2 linked regions of the Thioclava sp. GXIMD2076 genome follow. The protein of the gene in region 1 binds, or shares a complex with, the protein of each later gene. Links are inferred from orthologs where the notes say so. Each region holds a gene or a part of one and is shown on either strand. Other genes may lie near its edges. The genes, in order: rpmG and rplL.

Region 1 (10,988 bases):
CGCAGGCGGCCTTCCATCTGGACCAGCTCGGCTTCCGCCGCAGCGCGCTGGCGCTTGCCTTCGTCGGCGATCGAGAGGCTGTCCTCGATGGTGGCGATCAGCGTCTCGTTGGCCTGACGCACGGCAGCGATGTCGAAAACGCCGCGCTCCATTTCCTGCCGCACGGTCTGGTTGGCCTGACGCAGGTTCTCGGCATTGGCGGTCAGCAGTTCATTGGTCAGGTCATTGGCGGCCTTCACGGCACCTGCAGCCTCGGCCGAACGCTGGATGGTCACCGCCTGAGCCAGCTGGGTCTCCCACAGAGGCACGGTATTCACCAGCGTCGAGTTGATTTTCGACACCAGCGCCTTGTCGTTTTCCTGCACCAGCCGGATCGAGGGCAGCGATTGCATCGTCACCTGACGGGTGAGTTTGAGGTCATGCACGCGGCGCTCCAGATCATCGCGGGCGGCACGGATATCGCGCAGCTCCTGCGCGCGGATCAGCTTGTCGGTCTCGCTGGCCTGCGCCACCTCGGCCTCTTTCGCGGGGATGATCTCGGCATCGGCCTGCGCCAGCTTGGCCTCGCCCGCCGCAATATAGAGCGCGAGCTCATCGTAGAATTTCAGCGTCTTGGTATAGAGAAGATCGAGCGATTTTACATCCTTGAGCAGCTTCGTCTCATGGGACAGAAGCACATCGCTGATCTTGTCGATCTGGCCCTGGACCTCCTCGTAACGGGCGAGGAATTTGGCAAAGGGAGCGGCGCGTCCCATCAGCTTTTCCCACCAGCTCTGCTTGCGGCGCACATCCAGTTCACTGACCGAGAACCCGCGCAGGGTGGTCACGATATTGCGCAGGCTGTCGCCCGCAGGGCCGGTATCCTTGTTCTTCACATCGACCAGCATGGCCTGGCTGATTTCCTGCAGCTCGGACTGGGCGCGGGTGCCGAAACGTAGGATCGTGTTGGAATCGCTCAGATCCACCTCGTCCATGCGCGAGCGGATCTCGATGGCGGTCGGAGCCTCGGCGCCCTCGAGCGCCACGCCCACCTCCTGCGGATCAGGCAGCCGGATCGCGGCCACCTGTTCGATTTCGCTCACATTTTTGGCGGCGGCTTCGCGGGTCGTGTCGCTCATAGGATGGTCTCCTCAGGGCTTTCGGTGTCATTTATGCGCGGACGGAGGGGGCGGGGCAATGCCTTCCCGCTCCAGCCGTTCGCGCAGCACGTCGATTTCGATCTCCAGCCCCTCGCGACCGCTCTCGATGAGCTGGCGCGATTTGGCGGTAAAATTGCGTTCGAGGTCATCGAGAAGGGTCTCGTAACCGGCCCGCGCCTCAGCGTCGCGCGTCTGGGCATATAGGTCGGCAAAGCGGATGGTCGCATCACGCGCGCCTTCGAGATAGAGCGTCAGATAGCGCCGCGCCGCGCGCAGATCGTTGGGGTCTTCCTCGACCGTGCGGAAGAGATCGCGGGCATGGGTGGCAAAGATCTCGACCCGCGCGGTCAGCTGGGGCGTGCAGGCGCGGGCGATGGCCTCGCGCATGGCGGCCAGATGCGCCTCGCCGGTGGCGATGGCCTCGGCGGCACGCTCCTGCTGGAATGGGTCGATGCCCTCGAGCCCCTTATCCTTCAGCGGGTCGATCCCGAAGGCCACGAGGCCCAGAACGGTGCCGATGAGGCCGCAGCCTATGGCGCCCGTCAGCCCCATCTCCTGCGCGCCGATCGCCAGCCCGAGGCCAAAGCCGAGGCTGCCCAGTATCTTGCGGGGAAGGGCGGGGCGGCGGGCCTTGCCACGCGCCTCATAGGCGGCTTGCGCTTTCAGCCCCTCGCGCAGCAAAAGCGCCGCACCCGCACAAAACCCAAAGCCCAGAATACCGCGTGCCAGTCCCACCGGCCCGTCGCCGAAAGCGCCAAAAAGGAAGGGCAGGGCACAGACCGCCAGCCAGAAGGGGCGGCCCTCATAGGGGTGCTCGGGGCGGGGCAGCCGCTCGGTAGGGATGTCTTCCTGTCCGGCGCTGCGGGGCGGGGCATCGGGGCTGTATCTGCCAGAGAAACGGCGGGCCATGGCTCAGACGCTGCCTGTTGCCGCGATCTTCAGCACCAGCGCCAGCATCAGCAGGAAGGCGATGCGCTGGATGGCTTTTTGCGACATGGGTCCCCCTAAACTTGCCCGAATGGTCATGGTGGTGCTCATCTTAAGCGGAGAATAGGTATTTCGGCACGTCTGTGCCAGAGGGGGATGGCAGAAAAGCGCCCATACGCAGGCGCTCTGTCATGACATCTGTATGAGCTATGGGGCCGGAACGACAAACGGCGCCAGATCTCTCTGGCGCCGTTCGATGTTTACTTATTCGCTGCGGGGCTTGCGCGGACCTTTGGAGCCAGAGCCGCGCGGTCCGTTGCTACGGGGGGCATCCCCACGGGGGCCGCCTTTGAAGCCGCCGCCCGGTTTGCCACCAAATTTCTTGTCACCGAAGGAACGGCCTTCGCCGCCTTCACGACGCGGACGGTCACCGAATTTCTTGTCCCCAAAAGAACGGCCTTCGCCACCCTCACGACGCGGACGGTCGCCGAATTTCTTGTCACCGAAGGAACGGCCTTCGCCGCCTTCACGACGCGGACGGTCGCCGAACTTCTTGTCACCGAAGGAACGGCCTTCGCCGCCTTCACGGCGCGGGCGGTCGCCGAACTTCTTGTCACCGAAGGAACGGCCTTCGCCGCCTTCACGGCGCGGGCGGTCGCCGAACTTCTTGTCACCGAAGGAACGGCCTTCGCCGCCTTCGCGACGCGGACGGTCGCCGAACTTCTTGTCACCGAAGGAACGGCCTTCGCCGCCTTCGCGACGCGGACGGTCACCGAATTTCTTGTCACCGAAGGAGCGGCCTTCGCCGCCTTCACGGCGCGGGCGGTCACCGAACTTCTTGTCACCGAAGGAACGGCCCTCGCCGCCTTCACGGCGCGGACGGTCGCCGAACTTCTTGTCGCCGAAGGAGCGGCCTTCGCCACCTTCACGACGCGGACGGTCGCCGAACTTCTTGTCACCGAAGGAACGGGTGTCGCTGCGATCTTCGCGCGGTGCGCTGCGCTTTTCGGGCGACCAGCGTTCCTTGCGCGGACGGTCCTCTCCCTCGGTGCGCGGTGCGCGCTCGGGACGGTCGCCACGGCCTGCGAAATCCTTCTGGCGGCCGAAGCTGCGCTCGGAAGTGCCACGGCCCTCGCCATCCTCGCGGTCGAAGCGTTTCGGGCCACGGTCCCCGAATTTCTTGTCGCCAAATTTCTTGTCACCGAAGCTGCGGCCCCCGCGGTCGCCGCGATCACCACGGTCACCGAACCTGCCGCGCGGGCGCTCGCCATCATCGCGACGACCCGCAGATTTGCTGCGGTCGGCGGGTTGGGCGTTGGGCGTGTCTTCCAGAAGGCTTCCCAGCTGGTCATGGAGCACGCGGCGCTTGATTTCCACCACATCACCCGGTTGCATCTCGTTGAGGCGGAACGGGCCATAGCTTACGCGGATCAGGCGGTTCACGGTCATGCCGATCTCGGTCATGGCGCGGCGGATCTCGCGGTTCTTGCCTTCGCGCAGGCCCACGGTCAGCCAGGCATTTGCGCCCTGCTGGCGGTCGAGAGTGATCTCCATCGGCTGGAAATCCTCGCCATCGATGGTGATGCCGGCCCGCAGCGGGTTGAAGGTCTCGGGTGTCGGGCGGCCATTCACGCGCACGCGGTATTTGCGCAGCCAGCCGGTTTCGGGCAGCTCGAGGCGGCGCTTGAGGCCGCCATCATTGGTCAGAAGCAGAAGACCCTCGGAATTGAGATCGAGACGGCCGACATTGAGCACACGCGGCATACCTTCGGGCATCTCGTCGAAGATCGTGCGGCGGCCCTGCTCGTCTTTCTCGGTGGTGACCAGACCCAGCGGTTTGTAATAGAGCCAGACACGGGTTTCCTGCGGCGCGTCGATGGGTTTGCCGTCGATGGTAACCTTGTCCTTGGGCGTGACATCAAGAGCGGGTGAGGCCGCCTGTTTGCCATTGACCGCCACGCGGCCTGCGAGGATCAGCTTTTCCGCATCGCGGCGCGAGGCCACGCCCGAGCGCGCGATAACCTTGGCGATACGTTCGCCGGAAGAGGGCGTCGTATCCGGTTTCGGCGTGTTGTTGGAATCATTGGTCATGGCAGGCGGCTCCCGAGGCGGTCTTGAAGGCGCCTCTCTATAGTGTCTTATCTCCTGTGGGAAGAGCCTTGCACGAGAGAAGCGAAACGGCCAAGAGAAGATATGTTCAGAAGTTTCATGGATCAGGCGCTGGAGGAGGCGCGGGCGGCCGCTTTGCGCGGCGAGGTGCCGGTCGGGGCGGTGATCGTTGCGCCATCGGGGCAGGTGGTGGCACGCGCCGGAAACCGCACCCGCGAGCTATGCGATCCGACCGCCCATGCCGAGGTGCTGGCCATCCGCGAGGCCTGCCGGAAGGTGGGATCGGAGCGGCTGGTGGGGCATGATCTCTACGTCACGCTGGAGCCATGCCCGATCTGCGCGGGCACGATCGCGGCGGCGCGGATCCGGCGGCTCTATTATGGCGCCGCAGATGTCAAATCGGGCGGTGTGGCGCAGGGCGCGCGGGTATTCTCGCATCCGCAATGCCATCATGCGCCCGAGATCTATGACGGTTTGGCCGCCGCCGAGGCCGAGGCGCTTCTGAAGGGGTTCTTTGCGGCGCGGCGGGACGGGTAGCGGGAGCAGGGGCTTTGCCCTTCTTCGACTGCGTCGAATTCACCCCAGGATATTTGAGGACGCTGGAAAAGGCGGTGGTTTCGCGCTTGACCATACGCGGCCATCCGGCCTAAGGCTCGGGTTGCGCAGGGGGCCGGATGGCCGCGGCGGTTCGTAGCTCTGCTTTTGCAGACAGCCGGATCGCCGAGGAAAGTCCGGACTCCATGAAGTGACGGTGCCGGGTAACGCCCGGCGGGGGTAACCCCAGGGATAGCGCCACAGAGAACAGACCGCCCTGCATCATGCACGGGTAAGGGTGAAACGGTGGGGTAAGAGCCCACCGCGGGACTGGTAACAGGACCGGCATGGCAAGCCCCACCGGGAGCAACGCCGAATAGGGATCGCGTGCCGCGGGCATCTGTCTGACGGTAGGGGAGCTTCGCCCCGAGTGATCCGGGTTGGCAGCTGGAGCCTGCAGGCAACTGCAGGCCTAGAGGAATGGTCATCAAGGGGGGCAACCCCTGAACAGAATCCGGCTTACAGGCCCCCTGCGCAAAATTTCTTCGGCTGATAGTGAAATTTCCCGAGAAGGGTGCGATTGGCTGTTGACTCTGGGGTGAGTCTGGCTAAAAGGCGGGCTTCAAGGATTTCGATGGCAGTGACGCGGATGTTGGCTGCCTGACTCAGGAGATGAAACATGGCGAAGCCGACGACGCAAAAGATCCGTCTGAACTCGACGGCGGGCACCGGGCACTTCTATGTGACCAAGAAGAATGCCCGCACCATGACCGAGAAAATGGTCGTGAAGAAATACGACCCGGTTGTGCGTAAGCACGTCGAATACAAAGAAGGCAAGATCAAGTAAGATCTGACCGTCTTTGACGAAGCGAAAGCCGCCCTTGGGCGGTTTTTTGCTGTTTTGATGACCGATTCCGGCTGCGAGATTATGTGGTCCGGTTGCCGGAGCTAGGCTGTGGCGATGGATCTACATTTTTTCTGAATGCGCGCGGACGCTATGCGCCTGCAATTGCAGCCCTGGGGCAGGTTGTGGCTGATGCGCAGGCAGGTCTTGCGCCTCTGTGGCGGGTTTTGCGGCTTGATGTGGTGGGTAAGGCGGTGGAATGGCTGCCTGACCATTTCCTCTGTTGCGGTTTTGCTCTGATGGCGGGCGCGAGTCTACGCAACTTCAATCCCAAACATGTTGTCGCGCCCGAACTGGCTGATGGGGCGCTTCGGGTGGTGCTGCAGGAATATCATCACGCGCTGCGCCGGGACGGGCCGGGATATGGAGCGACTTTGGGCGGTGCATTGGTGTTGCGGGTTTGGGGGGTGCTACATCGTATGGGGCGCGTGGCTGGCCTGCGGCACGGTTTGAAACGGTCTTGGAAAAATTGACCGAGTAAAACAATCGGGATTTACATTCCCGAGTAAATGTGTCACTTATCCGTGAACTCCAGTTACACTGATCCGAGGCACCGCATGACCCGTCCCCTTTCCGCGCTGCTTGCCAGCACTGCCCTGTTTGCTGCGCCGCTGGCAGCCTTTGCCGAGGCGCCGCAGCCCGAAGCCGTGATCGAAACCTATGCCGATATCGCGCAGGCAGGGTTCGAGGACAGCCTGACCACCGCGCAGGCGCTGGAGGCGGCGGTTGACGCGCTGGTGAAAGAACCCTCTGCCGAGACGCTGCAGGCGGCCAAGGACGCGTGGGTTGCGGCCCGCAAGCCCTACCAGCAGACCGAAGCTTTCCGCTTTGGCAATGCGCTGGTGGATGACTGGGAAGGCCGTGTGAACGCCTGGCCGCTCGATGAGGGTCTGATCGACTATGTCGATGAGGATTCGGCGGCCAATAACGAAGAGAATGATCTGGCTCTGGCCAATGTCATCGCCAATAAATCGCTCACCATCGGTGGCGAAAAGGTGGATGCCAGCACGATCTCGCCGGAATTCCTCGCAGAGACCCTGCAGGAGGCCGAAGGCATCGAGGCCAATGTGGCAACCGGCTATCACGCCATCGAATTCCTGCTCTGGGGGCAGGATCTGAACGGCACCGGGGCGGGCGCGGGTGCGCGCCCCTATACCGATTACATTCAGGGCGAGGGCTGCACCGGTGGCAATTGTGACCGCCGTGCCGAATATCTGCAGGCAGCCTCCAAGCTGCTGGTTGCGGATCTGCAGGAAATGGTCGGCAATTGGGACGAGGAAGGTGCTGCACGCACCGCGCTGACCGATGATGCCGATGCGGGCATCACCACGATCCTCACCGGTATGGGGTCGCTGTCCTATGGCGAGCTGGCGGGCGAGCGCACGAAGCTGGGCCTCATGCTGCATGATCCGGAAGAAGAGCATGATTGCTTCTCCGATATGACCCATGTCTCGCATTATTATGACGCGTTGGGGATCCAGAACGTCTATACCGGCAAATACACCCGTGTGGACGGCTCGGTCGTGGAAGGCGCCTCGCTGTCGCAACTGGTGGCGGCCAAGGATGCCGATGTGGATGCGCAGCTGACCAAGGATCTGGACGCATCGGTCGCTGCAGCCGATGCGATCTACCAGAAGGCCGAAGGCGGTATGGCCTATGACCAGATGCTGGCGCTTGGCAATGACGAGGGGGCAAAGCTCGTCAACGGTCTGGTCGATGCGCTGGTCACCCAGACCCGTTCGATCGAGCGCGCGGTCACGCTTCTGGGCTCCGAGGTCGAGATCGAGGGGTCCGACAGCCTCGACAACCCTGATGCAGTCTTCCAGTAAGACTATTCAAAATAGGGGCTTATGCCCGACACTTCCCCGTGGCAGCGATGCCGCGGGGTTTTGCATGGTGATGTGATGCGCGCTCTTCTTGCTTTCTGCCTTGCTGTGCCAGTGGCGGTGCAGGCCGCCGAGGTGACAGCGCCGGCCACCGAGTTCGTGCAACCCGAGCGCTACGAGGCCAATCCGGCAGGGGCGGCCACGGTGGCGGCCACGGTGACGGGCACGGGGTTCCGCGCGCCTGCGGCCAATCTGCCCCCATCCCTGCGGATGGGGTTCACCTTGGGCGAGGCGTTGTTCGACAAGCTCTGGGTGCCTGCGCCCTCGAGCACGCGGGCCTCGGACGGGCTGGGGCCCTTGTTCAATGCGCGGGCCTGCGCCAATTGCCATCCCGGAAATGCGCGGGGGCGGCCCGAGGATGGCCAGGGCATCTCGGGGATGGTGCTGAAGCTCTCGCGGCGCTTTCCGTCCGGCGATGGCGCAGAGGGCATCGACGGCTGGCATGGTATGATCGCCGATCCCGAGTTCGGCTGGCAGTTGCAGGATCGGGCGCTGCCGTCGCTGGAACCGGAGGGACAGCTGGTGCTAGACTGGATTGAGGAGGGCGATCTGCGCCATCCCGAGGCCCGTCACGGCTTTGCGCCCGAGACACTGGTCTCGCTGCGGGTCGCGCCGCAGATCATCGGGCTGGGGCTTCTGGAGGCGATCCCCGAGGCCGATATTCTGGCACATGCGGACCCCGGGGATGCCGATGGCGACGGGATCTCGGGGCGGGCGCAATATGCGATCGGCCCCGATGGTGTGGTGCGGCTGGGCCGGTTCGGCCATAAGGCGGGCATGGGGCGGCTCGTCGATATGACGGCGCAGGCTTTCAGTCAGGATATGGGGCTCTCGAGTGTGCTGTTCCCCGCAGGCGCGGGCGATTGCACCTTGGCGCAGACGGATTGTCTTTCGCTTCCTGACGGGATTGACGAGGGGCTGCGCGACAATGCCGAGGTCTCGACCGAGGCGCTGGAGGCGGTCACCGCCTATGTGACGGGTCTGGGCGTGCCCAGGCGCCGCGATGTGGGGGCACCCGATGTGCTCGCCGGCAAGCAGGCCTTCTACGAGGCGCAATGTATTGCCTGCCATGTGCCGAAATTCATTACCGCAACCAGCGATAATCCGGTCACCTCGCGCCAGCTGGTCTGGCCCTATACCGACCTTTTGCTGCATGACATGGGCGAGGGGCTGGCCGATCACCGTCCCGAAGGCGTGGCCACGGGCTCCGAATGGCGCACGGCGCCGCTCTGGGGGATCGGGCTGACGGAGGCCAATTCCGGCCATGCGCCGCGCTATCTGCATGATGGCCGCGCGGCCACATTGGACGAGGCGATCCGCTGGCATGGTGGCGAAGCGGGGCCCGCCCGTGATAGATATCTGGCACTGCCCGCCAAGACGCGCGCCGATCTTATTCGCTTTCTGGAGACCTTGTGATGCGTAATCTGCTGTTCTCGCTGCCTCTGATGGCGATCTCTGTGCCAGCTCTGGCCGATACACGCGCCGCCGTCACGCAAGACATCCTGCCCGGATATGCCGCGCTGACCAATGCCACGATCGCGTTGCAGAAGGGGGCCGAGGCGGACTGTTCCATCGCGACGATGCAGCCCTTGTGGAATGACGCGGTCGATGCGTGGTTGGGCGTGGCGTTTTTGCGGCTCGGACCGGTCGAGGAGCAGGGGAGGGCGCTGGCCTTTGCCTTCTGGCCCGATGCCAAGGCCACGGGGCGGCGCCAGCTCTCGGGGCTGATCGAGCAACAAAACCCGCAATTCACCGACCCGGCAGAGTTGGCGAAAGCCTCCATCGGGGTGCGCGGCTTTTTCGGGCTGGAGCATCTTCTTTATGGCGAGCTGGCCACGGATGACGACTATACCTGCAAGCTGCGCGTGGCGATGGCCGGTGATCTGGCGCAGATGGCCATCGATGTCGAGGTCGGCTGGCAGAACGGTTTTGCCGATGAACTCCTGAGCCCCGGCACCGAAGGTCATACCCTTTATCTGACCGAATCCGAGGCGCGGCAGGCGCTTTATACGCAGTTGGTCACGGGGCTCGAATTCAACAAGGACACACGGTTGGGTCGCCCTCTGGGCACGTTTGAGCGCCCGCGCCCCGAACGGGCCGAGATGCTGGACGCGGGCCGCTCCGCCCGCAACGTGACGCTGTCGCTGGTTGCGCTGCGGGGGTTTGCCGACAGGCTGGCGCAGGGCATGGGCGAGATCCCCAAGACCGACGCCGCGTTTGACCGCGCGATCGAGCTGGCGCAGGATCTCGATGATCCGGTCTTTGCCGGTGTGGCCGATCCGATGGGCCGGTTGAAGGTGGAGATCGTGCAGCAGCAGATCGGGCTGACGGTCGAGGCCATGCAGGCCGAGCTGGGGCCTTTGCTGGGTGTCAGCGTGGGCTTTAACGCCGCGGATGGAGATTGATATGAAACGACGCCATTTCCTTGCCAGCCTTGCCGCTGCGGCGACAGTCCCGCGGCTTAGCTGGGCCGATGCAGGCAGCCCCGCTTTTCTGGCGGCGGCCAAAGCGCCCGACGGGAGCTATGCGATCTGGGGGCTTGCGGCGGATGGGACGCAGATCTTTTCGCAGCCACTCCCCGGACGTGGCCATGCCGCGACCGCCCATCCCGAGCGCCCCGAGGCGGTGGCCTTTGCTCGCCGTCCCGGTGTGTTTGCGTTGGTGATTGACTGTGTAACCGGCGGGCTGGTCGCGCGGCTGACCCCGCCGGAGGGGCGGCAGTTCAACGGTCATGGTGCGTTTTCGGGCGATGGCACACGGCTTTATACCTCCGAAGTGGTGGCCGAAGGCTCCGAGGGCCGGATCGGGATCTGGGATGTGGCGCGCGGCTATCAGCGGGTTGGCGAGTTTGCCTCGAACGGGATCGGCCCGCACGAGATCCTGCGCCTGCCGGGGCAAGAGGTTCTGGTGGTGGCCAATGGCGGGATCCAGACCGATCCGACGGATCGCACGCCGCTGAACATCGAGACCATGCGCCCGAACCTGAGCTACCTCTCGCCCGAGGGCGAAGTGCTGGAGGTGGTCGAGCTGGAGCCCGATCTGTGGAAGAACTCGATCCGTCACCTGTCGGTGCGCAGTGACGGGCGGGTGGCGTTCTGCATGCAATGGCAGGGCGATCTGATGGAGCCCGTGCCGCTCCTAGGGCTGCATGACCGCGGGCGGAAGGCGGTGCTTGCCGAGCCGCTGCCCGGTGAGGAATTCGCCATGAAGGGCTATGCCGGATCGGTGGCCTTTGGCCGCGCGGGCCGCGAGGTGGCCATCACCAGCCCGCGTGGTGGCATGGTGCAGGCCTATTCGGCCGAAGGCGAGGCGCTCTGGTCGGTGCGCCGTGCCGATGTCTGTGGTCTAGGTGTCTGTGCGCAGGGTGGCTTCACTGCCACCGATGGTGCGGGGCTTGTCTCGCAGATCACCCGAGACGGTATCACACCGTTCAAACGCTCGGACGTGGCATGGGATAACCACCTGATCCCGATCGGGGTCTGATCAGAG
Region 2 (11,061 bases), 150 kb from region 1 along the record:
GCGAAGGCTGCATTGTTATAGAGCGCGTCGAGCCGTCCGCCGGTCAGTTCCATCGCCTGTGCGAAGCCGGCGTCGATGGAGGCGGGGTCGGCCATGTCCATCTGCACGCAGCTTAGACCTTCCTGACGCAATCTTTTGCAATCCTCGGTTTTGCGCGCGCTGGCGATGACCTTCCAGCCTGCGGCTGTCAGCCCGTGCGCGGCGTCATAGCCGATACCGGACGAGCAGCCGGTGATGAGGATTGTCTTTGTCATTGCGTGTCTCCCTTGGAAGCTAAGGAGTAGGGACTGGGGAGGCATGGCGCAAGAGAAAGCCGCAGAGAGTATCTGCGGCTTGCGGAGCGGGTCGGGGGAGTAGGAAATGGTCGGGATATCAGTTCGAGGGGCTCAGGAATTTCTTGGAGACCCAGCCATTGACGCCGTCACCCTCGATCCGAATATGCGCCCAATTCCCTTTTTGCGCCACGATCAGGACTTCCTCGCCGCGCGTGACGCCATCCACGCGCTGATAGGAGGTCGCGGGACCCGAGCGCACGTTCAGCGCGGCCGCGGTCACCCGCCAGAGGGCACCGGCAGGTGCAGCTGCGGTCTCGGGCTCGGCGCTGCGGTATTGCGGCGAGCTGCGCAGGGCGGAGGCGTTGGTCACTTTCGGGAAGGTGCGGGTGATGGCGGGCTCTTGCGGTGCCGCGACCGCCGCGTGTGGGGTGGGCGCGGGGGCATCAAGGGATTCGCTATCGGGTAGGGTTGCCGCCGCAGCGGCCGTGATCAGCGTCGCGCGGTTGCTCTCTTCGGTGGCAACGGCTTTCTGGATCAGCACGGGGTTTGTCTGGCTGTCGCTTGCGCTGGCCTGCAGCACGGGTTGTGGTGCGGCCGGATCGTCGTCACGACCAAAAATGACAAGCACCAGAAAAAGTGCGACCAACGTGTTGACGACGAGTTTCAACATAAAAATTTCCCCCTTTCGCCAGAGGGTTATCTACCCTTGGCGAGAATAACGTGCCCGTGAAGCTGTTCGGGGGAGCAACGCGTCAACCCACCGTCGGTTCCGCATCGGCGAAAATTTGCTGCTGGACCGGAGGTCATCACCGCTTTAGAGATTTTTCCCATGAGCGAGCATGATGATGAGATTCCTTCGGCGCTGTCCTCCGAGCCGTTAAGCCGTGCAATCGGCGACCGGTATCTGACCTATGCGCTGTCCACGATCATGCACCGGGCGCTGCCCGATGCACGAGACGGGCTGAAACCCGTGCATCGCCGCATTCTGTATGCGATGCGCGAACTGAAACTGTCCTCCACCGGAGGGTTCCGGAAATCGGCGAAGATTTCCGGTGACGTGATGGGCAATTATCACCCCCATGGCGATGCGGCGATCTATGATGCGATGGCGCGTCTGGCGCAGGATTTCGCCATGCGCTACCCGCTGGTCGATGGCCAGGGGAACTTCGGCAATATCGATGGCGATAACCCCGCTGCCTCGCGCTATACGGAAGCGCGGATGGCCAAGCCCTCGGAAAGCCTTCTTGAAGGGCTGGCCGAGAACGCGGTCGATTTCCGTCCCAATTACGATGGCACGCTGGAAGAGCCGGTGGTGCTGCCTGCCGCCTTCCCGAACCTGCTGGCCAATGGTGCCTCGGGGATCGCTGTGGGGATGGCAACCAATATCCCGCCGCATAATCTCGACGAACTGGTCGATGCCTGCCTCGAGATGATCCGCAAGCCGGATATCGAGGATGACCGGCTGGTCGATTACATTCCGGGGCCGGATTTCCCGACGGGCGGCGTGATCGTCGAGCCCAAGGAGCATATCCTGACCGCCTATCGCACGGGGCGCGGCGCGTTCCGGCTGCGGGCCAAATGGGAGGTCGAGGATCTTGGCCGTGGCCAATGGCAGGTGATCGTTACCGAGATCCCCTATCAGGTGCAGAAATCCAAGCTCATCGAGCGTCTGGCCGAAGTCATCCAGACCAAGAAAGTGCCGGCGCTGGCCGATGTGCGCGACGAATCCGCCGAGGATATCCGCATCGTGCTCGAGCCCAAGACCAAGACCGTCGCACCCGAGATGCTGATGGGGATGCTGTTCCGGAACTCGGATCTGGAAGTGCGGTTCTCGATGAACATGAATGTGCTGATCGACGGGCGGGTGCCCAAGGTCTGCTCGCTCAAGGAAGTGCTGCGGGCGTTTCTCGACCATCGCCGCGATGTGCTCTGCCGCCGCAGCCAGCACCGTCTGGACAAGATCGCGCACAGGCTCGAGGTGCTCAACGGCTATATCATCGCCTATCTCAACCTCGACCGTGTGATCGAGATCATCCGCACCGAGGACGAGGCCAAGCCCGCGCTCATGCGCGAGAACTGGGCCGTGACCGATGGAGAAGCGGTGTTCCTGACGGAAGTGCAGGCCGAGGCGATCCTGAACATGCGCCTGCGGTCCTTGCGTCGTCTCGAGGAGATGGAGCTGCGGCAGGAACGCGACAACCTTCTGGCCGAACGGGCGGGGCTCGAGGAACTGCTGGGCTCCGAGAAGTTGCAGTGGAAAGCCATCGGCACCGAGCTGAAGGACATGCGCAAGCTCTTCGGCAAAGGCACTGCGATCGGCGCGCGCCGCACCCATTTCGGCGCGGCAGGCGAGGTCGAGGAGGTGCCGATCGAGGCGATGATCGAGCGCGAGCCGATCACCGTGATCCTGTCTAAGATGGGCTGGATTCGCGCCATGAAGGGGCATAACGCCCTTGATGCGGAGGTGAAGTTCAAGGACGGTGACGGGCCGCGCTTCGCGCTCCATGCCGAGACCACCGACCGGATCGTTATGCTGGGGGCCAATGGCCGCGCCTATACCGTGCTGGGAGCCAATCTCCCCGGCGGGCGGGGTATGGGCGAGCCTGTCCGCCTGATGGCAGACATCCCGAACGAGGTGGAGATTACCCACGTTCTGGTGCCGAAAGAGGGCGAGAAATATCTGCTGGCCTCATCGGCGGGGGACGGGTTCATCTGTCCTGCCGAAGAACTGATTGCCCAGACCAAGAGCGGCAAGCAGGTGCTCAATGTGAAGGCACCCGATCAGACTGCGGCCTGTAAGCTTGTCGAAGGCGATATGGTTGCCGTGGTGGGCGAGAACCGCAAGGTGCTGGTCTTCCCGATCGGCGAGCTGCCCGAGATGTCCAAGGGCAAGGGCGTGCGGCTGCAGAAATACAAGGATGGCGGCCTGTCCGATATCCGCACATTCAACGCAGCCGACGGTCTGAGCTGGAAGGATCCGGCGGGGCGCACGCGGAGCGAGAGCGATCTTTCGGAATGGGCAGCCAAGCGGGCAACTGCGGGCCGTATGGCCCCGCGCGGCTTCCCGCGCGACAACAAGTTCAACTGAGGACATGTCTTGGATGGATGTGGAAAAGGCGGCCTTTCGGGCCGCCCTTTTTATTTGTCGCATAGGTCGGCTCGTCAGGCCGCAACCAGAAGGGGGGCTACGCCCAGCTCTTTATGGACCTTTTCGATGACCGCCTCGGGCAGGCCGAGCGCATCTGCAAACGCTTCGAGATAGGCGATGTCTTTCGGTTGGTCGGGGTCGATGGCCATGACCGACATCGCGTAGGCCTGCGGCTCAAGGCCCGAGGGCACCTTCAGGCTCAGGCGCTCGATGTCGATCGGCGCTTCGAGGATATGTTTCACGAAAGCCCGCTCGTCGCCATGCATGCCGTCGAGCTTGGCCAAAAGCTTGTCGCGCTCGGGCTGGTCGATCACCTCGTCGGCCTTGGCGGCTTGCAGCAATGCCTTCACCAGAACGGCGGCGGCAACGTTCTGGGCGGGCGAAGGCTTTTTCCACGGTTCCGAGCCGCTTGCGAAGGCCGCGTTCAGTTCCTCGCCAAAGGAGCGTTCGGACGTCACGCGCTGCGCCGGCGTCTTGCCAAGGCATTCACTACTGGTGGTCTCGGAGAGCTGCTCGAGAAGCTTGCCCAGACCGCCGCGCTTGCCGCACATGTCACGCGCGAGTTGCGAGATCGCGTCGGACATGCCGCCGCTTCCGGCCGAGCTGGAGCGGTGGCGCACCAGCGAGGCGCTCCGCCCGAGCCGCTCCAGCATGGCCCCCATGCTATAGCCACTGAACTGGTAGAGGTGGTTTATTTTGCCACCCAGCAATGCGGCGAGGCGCTCTTCGAAATCGCCCTGCGCATCGCCGTTCAAAAGACCACCCGATCCGCCCAACTCGCCTCTGGCCGCACGGGCAAGGTTCGAGCCGCCTTTCGCTTGGGCGATCCCGAGCGTTACCTTGGCGAGTGTTCCGACGAATGACATGATGGCCTCCTGCAGTGTCACATGTAACGAGTCTATGTCGGGACCTACCAAAAGTCAGCGGGTCGGGTTCCTGCTGAGTGGGTGTGTGGCGCGGCTGCTACGCGGAAAGCTACCATTTACGGGGTGTTTTTGGCCATTATGCTCAAAGATCAGGCAGCGATGGCCAAATTGGTGGCGTTTACGCCTATGCGTCCGCGCCCGCCCGCGCGCTTTTGTCGCGCCCGCTCTCCAAGCGCTGCCCTGACTCGGTATCCGCGCCCATTCAGGCGCAGGAAAACTATCGGTGAAAGCGACGGGAATCTGCTTATCGCGCTTGATTTTTCTGCTGTAGGGAAATATCTAGCCCGCGATATTGTCACGGGCCTTCAGACGGCCCCCCAAACCAGAGGCGTCCCGCGAGATGGCAAAGGCAAAGTTTGAACGTAACAAACCGCACGTTAACATCGGCACGATCGGCCACGTTGACCACGGCAAAACCACGCTGACCGCAGCAATCACCAAGTATTTCGGTGACTTCAAGGCCTACGACCAGATCGACGGCGCACCGGAAGAAAAAGCACGCGGCATCACCATCTCGACCGCACACGTCGAGTATGAGTCGGAAAACCGCCACTACGCGCACGTCGACTGCCCCGGCCACGCTGACTATGTTAAGAACATGATCACCGGTGCGGCACAGATGGACGGCGCGATCCTCGTTGTGAACGCAGCTGACGGCCCGATGCCGCAGACCCGCGAGCACATCCTGCTCGGCCGTCAGGTCGGCATCCCGACCATGGTTGTTTACCTGAACAAGGTTGACCAGGTTGACGACGAAGAGCTGCTGGATCTGGTCGAGATGGAAGTCCGCGAGCTTCTGTCGTCCTACGACTACCCCGGCGACGATATTCCGATCGTCAAAGGTTCGGCACTTGCAGCCCTCGAAGGCCGCGATCCGGAAATCGGCGAGAACTCGATCCGCGCGCTCATCGCAGCCGTTGACGACTTCATCCCGACCCCGGCACGTGCTGTTGACCAGCCCTTCCTGATGCCGATCGAAGACGTGTTCTCGATCTCGGGCCGTGGTACCGTTGTGACCGGTCGTGTCGAGCGCGGCGTGATCAACGTTGGCGACGAACTCGAAATCGTCGGTATCCGCGACACCAAGAAAACGACCTGCACCGGTGTGGAAATGTTCCGCAAGCTGCTGGATCGTGGTGAAGCAGGCGACAACATCGGCGCCCTGCTGCGCGGTATCGACCGTGAAGGCGTTGAGCGTGGTCAGGTTCTGTGCAAGCCGGGTTCGGTCAAGCCGCACACCAAGTTCGAAGCAGAAGCCTATATCCTCACCAAAGAGGAAGGTGGCCGTCACACGCCGTTCTTCGCGAACTACCGTCCGCAGTTCTACTTCCGCACCACGGACGTCACCGGGACCGTTACGCTGCCGGAAGGCACCGAGATGGTTATGCCGGGCGACAACCTGAAGTTCGAAGTCGAACTGATCGCCCCGATCGCCATGGAAGATGGTCTGCGCTTCGCAATCCGCGAAGGCGGCCGTACCGTTGGTGCAGGCGTTGTGTCGAAAATCCTCGCATAATCCCACGCGGATCATGTGATCTACGGAAGGGCGGCCAACAGGCCGCCCTTTTGCTTTGCCCGCCCTGCTGATGCGAACGGGCAGGGGATTAGTGTTTTTTCCGAGGCGCTTGGCGAAGGCGGGACCCGCGGGAAAAAGAATTTCGGGGATTGGTCGAAAACCTTGAAATACCCCCTTGCTTTCCTCTCTGCGGGTCTGTATCTCCCGCTCACGGCCTAGGGGTATAGCTCAGTTGGTAGAGCATCGGTCTCCAAAACCGAGGGTCGTGGGTTCGAGTCCCCCTGCCCCTGCCAGTCCTTTCCTTCGATGAAGCGCTCATGTAGGCAGGCTGGTGACGGTCGGCGCTACGGGAACGTAGCGACGCGTGAATGTAGCCCGCCTGTTTCGGGCGACTAGAGGAAGATGGCATAATGGCAAATCCCCTTCGGTTCTTGCAGCAAGTGCGTTCTGAAACGGCCAAGATTTCGTGGCCTTCGCGTCGTGAAGTGGTGCTGACTTCGGTCATGGTGCTCGTGCTGACGGCGCTGACTGCGCTGTTCTTCTCGGGCGTGGATTTCGTGATCCGGCTTGGTGTCGGTCAGCTGATCGGCTGATCCTCCGGTCTGGGCGCTATGGGGTTGAAAACCTCCCGTAGCGTCTGTATGGGAGCATGACTCTCCGGAAAAGGGCGTGCATCGATTCGGATCGTGCGCGCTCGTTTTGTTTCGGTGTCGCGTCTGGGCCGCTTGGCCAGGGCAGGGCAAAATGGGAATTCGCGGCGTTCGAAGCGCCGGTTAAGGAAAAGGCAGGCTCGAGCATGGCGAAGCGTTGGTATTCGGTAATGGTTCTCTCGAACTTCGAGAAGAAGGTTGCCGAGCAGATCCGGCAGTCTGTTGTCGAGAAGGGCCTTGAGGAAGAGATCGAGGAAGTCCTCGTTCCGACCGAAGAAGTGATCGAAGTGCGCCGTGGCAAGAAAGTCACCTCCGAGCGCCGCTTCATGCCGGGCTATGTGCTCGTGCGTATGGATATGACGGATCAGGGCTACCACCTGATCAACTCGACCAACCGGGTGACCGGGTTCCTCGGTCATCAGGGTAAGCCGATGCCGATGTCGGACGCCGAGGTGGACCGGATGCTGAACCGTGGTGGCAGTGCCTCTTCCGAGAAGGCCGAGCCGCGCAGCCTGATCACCTTCGAGGTAGGCGAGAATGTGAATGTGACCGACGGGCCCTTCGAGGGCTTCTCGGGTATGGTCGAGGAAGTTGACGACGCTGCGAGCCGCCTGAAGGTGACGGTCTCGATCTTCGGTCGTCCGACCCCGGTCGAACTGGAATTCACTCAGGTGCAGAAAATCGCCTGAGGGATGTGGGAGGTGTCGGGAATGAGCCCGCACCGCGACCACTAAACTTGCCCCCGCGGGGCAGAGTGATAAAGGAGAAGCCAAATGGCTAAGAAAGTGATTGGGCAGCTGAAGCTGCAAATCGCAGCGGGTTCCGCGAACCCATCCCCGCCCGTCGGCCCGGCACTGGGTCAGCGCGGCATCAACATCATGGAATTCTGCAAGGCGTTTAACGCCAAGACGCAGGAAATGGACAAGCAGGCGAAGATCCCGACGGTCATCACCTACTATGCCGACAAGTCGTTCACCTTCGAAGTGAAACAACCGACTGCGTCCTTCTTCATCAAGCAAGCCGCTGGCCTGAAGCCGGTTGGCAAGCGTAACCGCCCGAAGGGTTCGGTTGCACCGGGTCGTGAAGTTGCTGGCACCATCACCGCTGCACAAGTGCGCGCGATTGCTGAAGCAAAAATGTCTGATCTGAACGCCAACGACATCGAAGGCGCGATGAACATCATCCTCGGCTCCGCGAAGTCGATCGGTATCGAGGTGAAAGGCTAAATCATGGCAAAGCTCGGTAAACGCACCAAAGCCGCTCGCGAAGCATTCGCAGGCAAAGAACTGATCTCGGTTGAAGACGCCGTTGCACTGGTGAAAGCCAATGCAAAAGCGAAATTCGACGAGACGCTCGAAATCGCTCTGAACCTCGGCGTTGACCCGCGTCACGCAGACCAGATGGTCCGCGGCGTGGTCTCGCTGCCGAACGGCACCGGTAAAACGGTCCGTGTTGCTGTCTTCGCTCGCGGCCCGAAAGCCGACGAAGCCAAAGCAGCTGGCGCGGATATCGTTGGCGCAGAAGACCTGATGGAAACCATCCAGTCGGGCAAGATCGAATTCGATCGCTGCATCGCGACCCCGGATATGATGCCGATCGTCGGTCGTCTGGGCAAGATCCTCGGCCCGCGCAACCTCATGCCGAACCCCAAAGTCGGCACCGTGACCATGGACGTGAAAGCGGCCGTGGAAGCAGCCAAGGGCGGCGAAGTCCAGTTCAAAGTCGAGAAAGCCGGTGTAATCCACGGCGGTATCGGCAAGATCTCCTTCACCGAAGAGCAACTGGCCCAGAACGTTCGTGCATTCGTCGAGGCAGTTGCCAAAGCGAAGCCCGCGGGCGCCAAAGGCAACTACATGAAGAAAGTCTCGATCTCCTCGACCATGGGTCCGGGCGTATCGGTAGACCTCGCTTCGGCAACCGGCAACTAAGCCCGGGTTGCATCGGATAGGGAAGGGCGGTCCTCGGGCCGCCCTTTCTGTTTGAAAACATCCGTGAGCTGAGAAATTAAGGCTTCACAAAAGCTGCGTTCAGGTGTAGGAACGCAGCCTGTTGCACCGCTGACCGCTTGGTCAAGGTGGAACGATTCGTCCGAGACGGTGGGTGAGGCGCGAGCCTGGTAAATCCTGCCTGAGGCGGGAAGGACAGATTTCCTAGGTGCTTTGCATGAAGCCCCAAAGGTGATCTTGGACGGACCGTTGCGGACCCCGAGTCGGGGCAAGTGCCCCGGCAAAATGAGCCGGAGGGTCAAACCTCCCAACTTGGAGTGTAACTGTGGATAGAGCCCAGAAAGAGAAAGTGGTCGAGGAACTCGGCCAGATCTTCGAAAGCTCTGGCGTCGTGGTGGTTGCCCACTACGAAGGCCTGACGGTTGCTGAAATGCAGGACCTGCGCGCGAAAATGCGTGAAGCGGGCGGGTCTGTGCGCGTTGCCAAGAACAAGCTCGCCAAGATCGCCCTTGCGGACAAGCCGTGCGAAAGCATCGCTCAGTACCTCACGGGCATGACGGTGCTCTCCTATTCCGAAGATCCGGTCGCTGCGGCGAAAGTGGTCGTGGAATACGCCAAGAAGAACGAGAAACTCTCGATCCTCGGCGGCGCAATGGGGAATGATGCACTTGACGTCGCCGGTGTTAAAGCCGTGGCAGCCATGCCGTCGCGTGAAGAGCTTATCGCTCAGATCGTTTCGTGCCTGGGTGCACCCGCTTCGAACATCGCCGGTGCCATTGGCGCGCCTGCTTCGAACATCGCGGGCATTCTCTCGACCATCGAAGAGAAAGCTGCGTAAGCAAACTGTTATGGCCTTCGTCGTGGCTTGAAGTCCGACGTTGGAAACCAAACCCTAATCTTAGGAACTGAGTAAAATGGCTGATCTGAAAAAACTCGCCGAAGAAATCGTTGCTCTCACGCTGCTGGAAGCACAAGAGCTGAAAACCATCCTGAAAGACGAGTACGGCATCGAGCCGGCAGCCGGTGGCGCCGTCATGATGGCTGGCCCGGCAGCAGCTGCTGAAGCAGCTGAAGAGAAAACCGAATTCGACGTGATCCTCGTCGATGCAGGCGACAAGAAAATCAACGTCATCAAAGAAGTCCGCGGCATCACCGGCCTCGGCCTGAAAGAAGCCAAAGACCTCGTTGAGGCCGGCGGTAAAGTCAAAGAAGGCGCTGCAAAAGCAGAAGCCGAAGAAATCAAGAAAAAGCTCGAAGAAGCAGGCGCAAAGATCGAACTCAAGTAATTGGGTTCGGTGCGCACGCATCGAGTTTGAGATTGGGCTGGGTCCGGAGTTTCCGGGCCCAGCCGAACCTGTCTCGGAGAGGGCTTTTTGATAAAGCGCTCTCCAAGGCGGCGTTCGCGGCTCGGGAGCTGACCGGTGGGACGGTCGGCAGGTATGGAGCCGCCCCCCTTATCGCCAGGCGCGCACCATGGGCCCCGACATAGTGCCGCACGCGAAAAGACGAAAGGTGACGACGAGCATGGCTCAAGCTTACGTTGGTCAAAAGCGCATTCGCCGCTACTATGGTAAGATCCGCGAAGTCCTCGAAATGCCGAATCTCATCGAGGTTCAAAAGGCATCCTACGACCTGTTCCTGCGCTCCGGCGAAGGGGAAGGTCATCTGGATGGCGAAGGCATCAAAGGGGTCTTCCAATCGGTCTTCCCGATCAAAGATTTCAATGACAACGCTATTCTGGAGTTCGTGAAATACGAGCTCGAAAAGCCGAAATACGACGTTGAGGAATGCCAGCAGCGCGATATGACCTATAGCGCCCCGCTGAAGGTCACCCTGCGCCTCATCGTGTTCGATGTCGACGAGAACACCGGTGCGCGTTCCGTGAAGGACATCAAGGAACAGGACGTGTTCATGGGCGATATGCCCCTGATGACCAAGAACGGGACGTTCATCGTGAACGGCACCGAGCGCGTGATCGTCAGCCAGATGCACCGTTCGCCGGGCGTATTCTTCGACCATGACCGCGGCAAGACCCACTCCTCGGGTAAGCTGCTGTTCGCCTGCCGCATCATTCCCTATCGCGGCTCGTGGCTCGACTTCGAATTCGACGCCAAGGATCTCGTGTTCGCACGGATCGACCGCCGCCGGAAGCTTCCGGTGACGACGCTGCTCTATGCGCTCGGCATGGATCAGGAAGGCATCATGGATGCCTATTACGACACGGTCTCCTACACCTCCAAGGGGCGTCAGGGCTGGGTCACCAAGTTCTTCCCCGACCGCGTTCGCGGAACCCGTCCGACCTTCGATCTGGTCGATGCGGACTCGGGCGAGGTTATCTGCAAAGCGGGCGACAAGATGACCCCGCGCATGGTCAAGAAGATCAAGGACGAAGGTCAAGTCACCGACCTGCTCGTGCCTTTCGATCACATTCTGGGCCGCTTCTGCGCGAAGGACATCGTCAACGACCAGACCGGCTTCATCTACATCGAGGCAGGCGACGAGCTGACCGCAGAATACGACCGTGACGGCGACCTCGTGGGCGGGTCGATCAAGACGCTGATCGATAACGGCATCACCGAGATTCCGGTGCTGGATATCGA

Evidence for each region.
Region 2: rpmG (region 1) and rplL share a complex: the UniProt entries of both Escherichia coli proteins name them as parts of the 50S ribosomal subunit. The link is inferred for Thioclava sp. GXIMD2076 from one-to-one orthologs.

What each region holds. Positions count from the first base shown.
Region 1 is NZ_CP149932.1:1,498,082-1,509,069, forward strand. Bases 4,219-6,972 are described here. They hold rpmG (50S ribosomal protein L33), read left to right. Parts: upstream 4,219-5,388; coding sequence 5,389-5,556; downstream 5,557-6,972. Other genes in these bases: WDB91_RS07505 (nucleoside deaminase), read left to right, coding at 4,260-4,712; WDB91_RS07520 (hypothetical protein), read left to right, coding at 5,739-6,086; WDB91_RS07525 (imelysin family protein), read left to right, coding at 6,171-6,972. Also shown: WDB91_RS07490 (toxic anion resistance protein), read right to left, coding at 1-1,118; WDB91_RS07495 (5-bromo-4-chloroindolyl phosphate hydrolysis family protein), read right to left, coding at 1,146-2,048; WDB91_RS07500 (pseudouridine synthase), read right to left, coding at 2,331-4,157; more of WDB91_RS07525, read left to right, coding at 6,973-7,442; WDB91_RS07530 (di-heme oxidoredictase family protein), read left to right, coding at 7,518-8,915; WDB91_RS07535 (imelysin family protein), read left to right, coding at 8,915-9,904; WDB91_RS07540 (DUF1513 domain-containing protein), read left to right, coding at 9,906-10,982; WDB91_RS07545 (autotransporter domain-containing protein), read right to left, coding at 10,983-10,988.
Region 2 is NZ_CP149932.1:1,343,418-1,354,478, forward strand. Bases 8,235-11,061 are described here. They hold rplL (50S ribosomal protein L7/L12), read left to right. Parts: upstream 8,235-9,375; coding sequence 9,376-9,747; downstream 9,748-11,061. Other genes in these bases: rplA (50S ribosomal protein L1), read left to right, coding at 8,235-8,443; rplJ (50S ribosomal protein L10), read left to right, coding at 8,787-9,299; rpoB (DNA-directed RNA polymerase subunit beta), read left to right, coding at 9,986-11,061. Outside these bases: WDB91_RS06655 (SDR family NAD(P)-dependent oxidoreductase), read right to left, coding at 1-254; WDB91_RS06660 (SH3 domain-containing protein), read right to left, coding at 373-945; parC (DNA topoisomerase IV subunit A), read left to right, coding at 1,105-3,363; WDB91_RS06670 (DUF533 domain-containing protein), read right to left, coding at 3,438-4,289; tuf (elongation factor Tu), read left to right, coding at 4,690-5,865; preprotein translocase subunit SecE, read left to right, coding at 6,276-6,458; transcription termination/antitermination protein NusG, read left to right, coding at 6,662-7,204; rplK (50S ribosomal protein L11), read left to right, coding at 7,289-7,741; more of rplA, read left to right, coding at 7,745-8,234. UniProt on the Escherichia coli protein: The binding site for several of the GTPase factors involved in protein synthesis (IF-2, EF-Tu, EF-G and RF3). Is thus essential for accurate translation.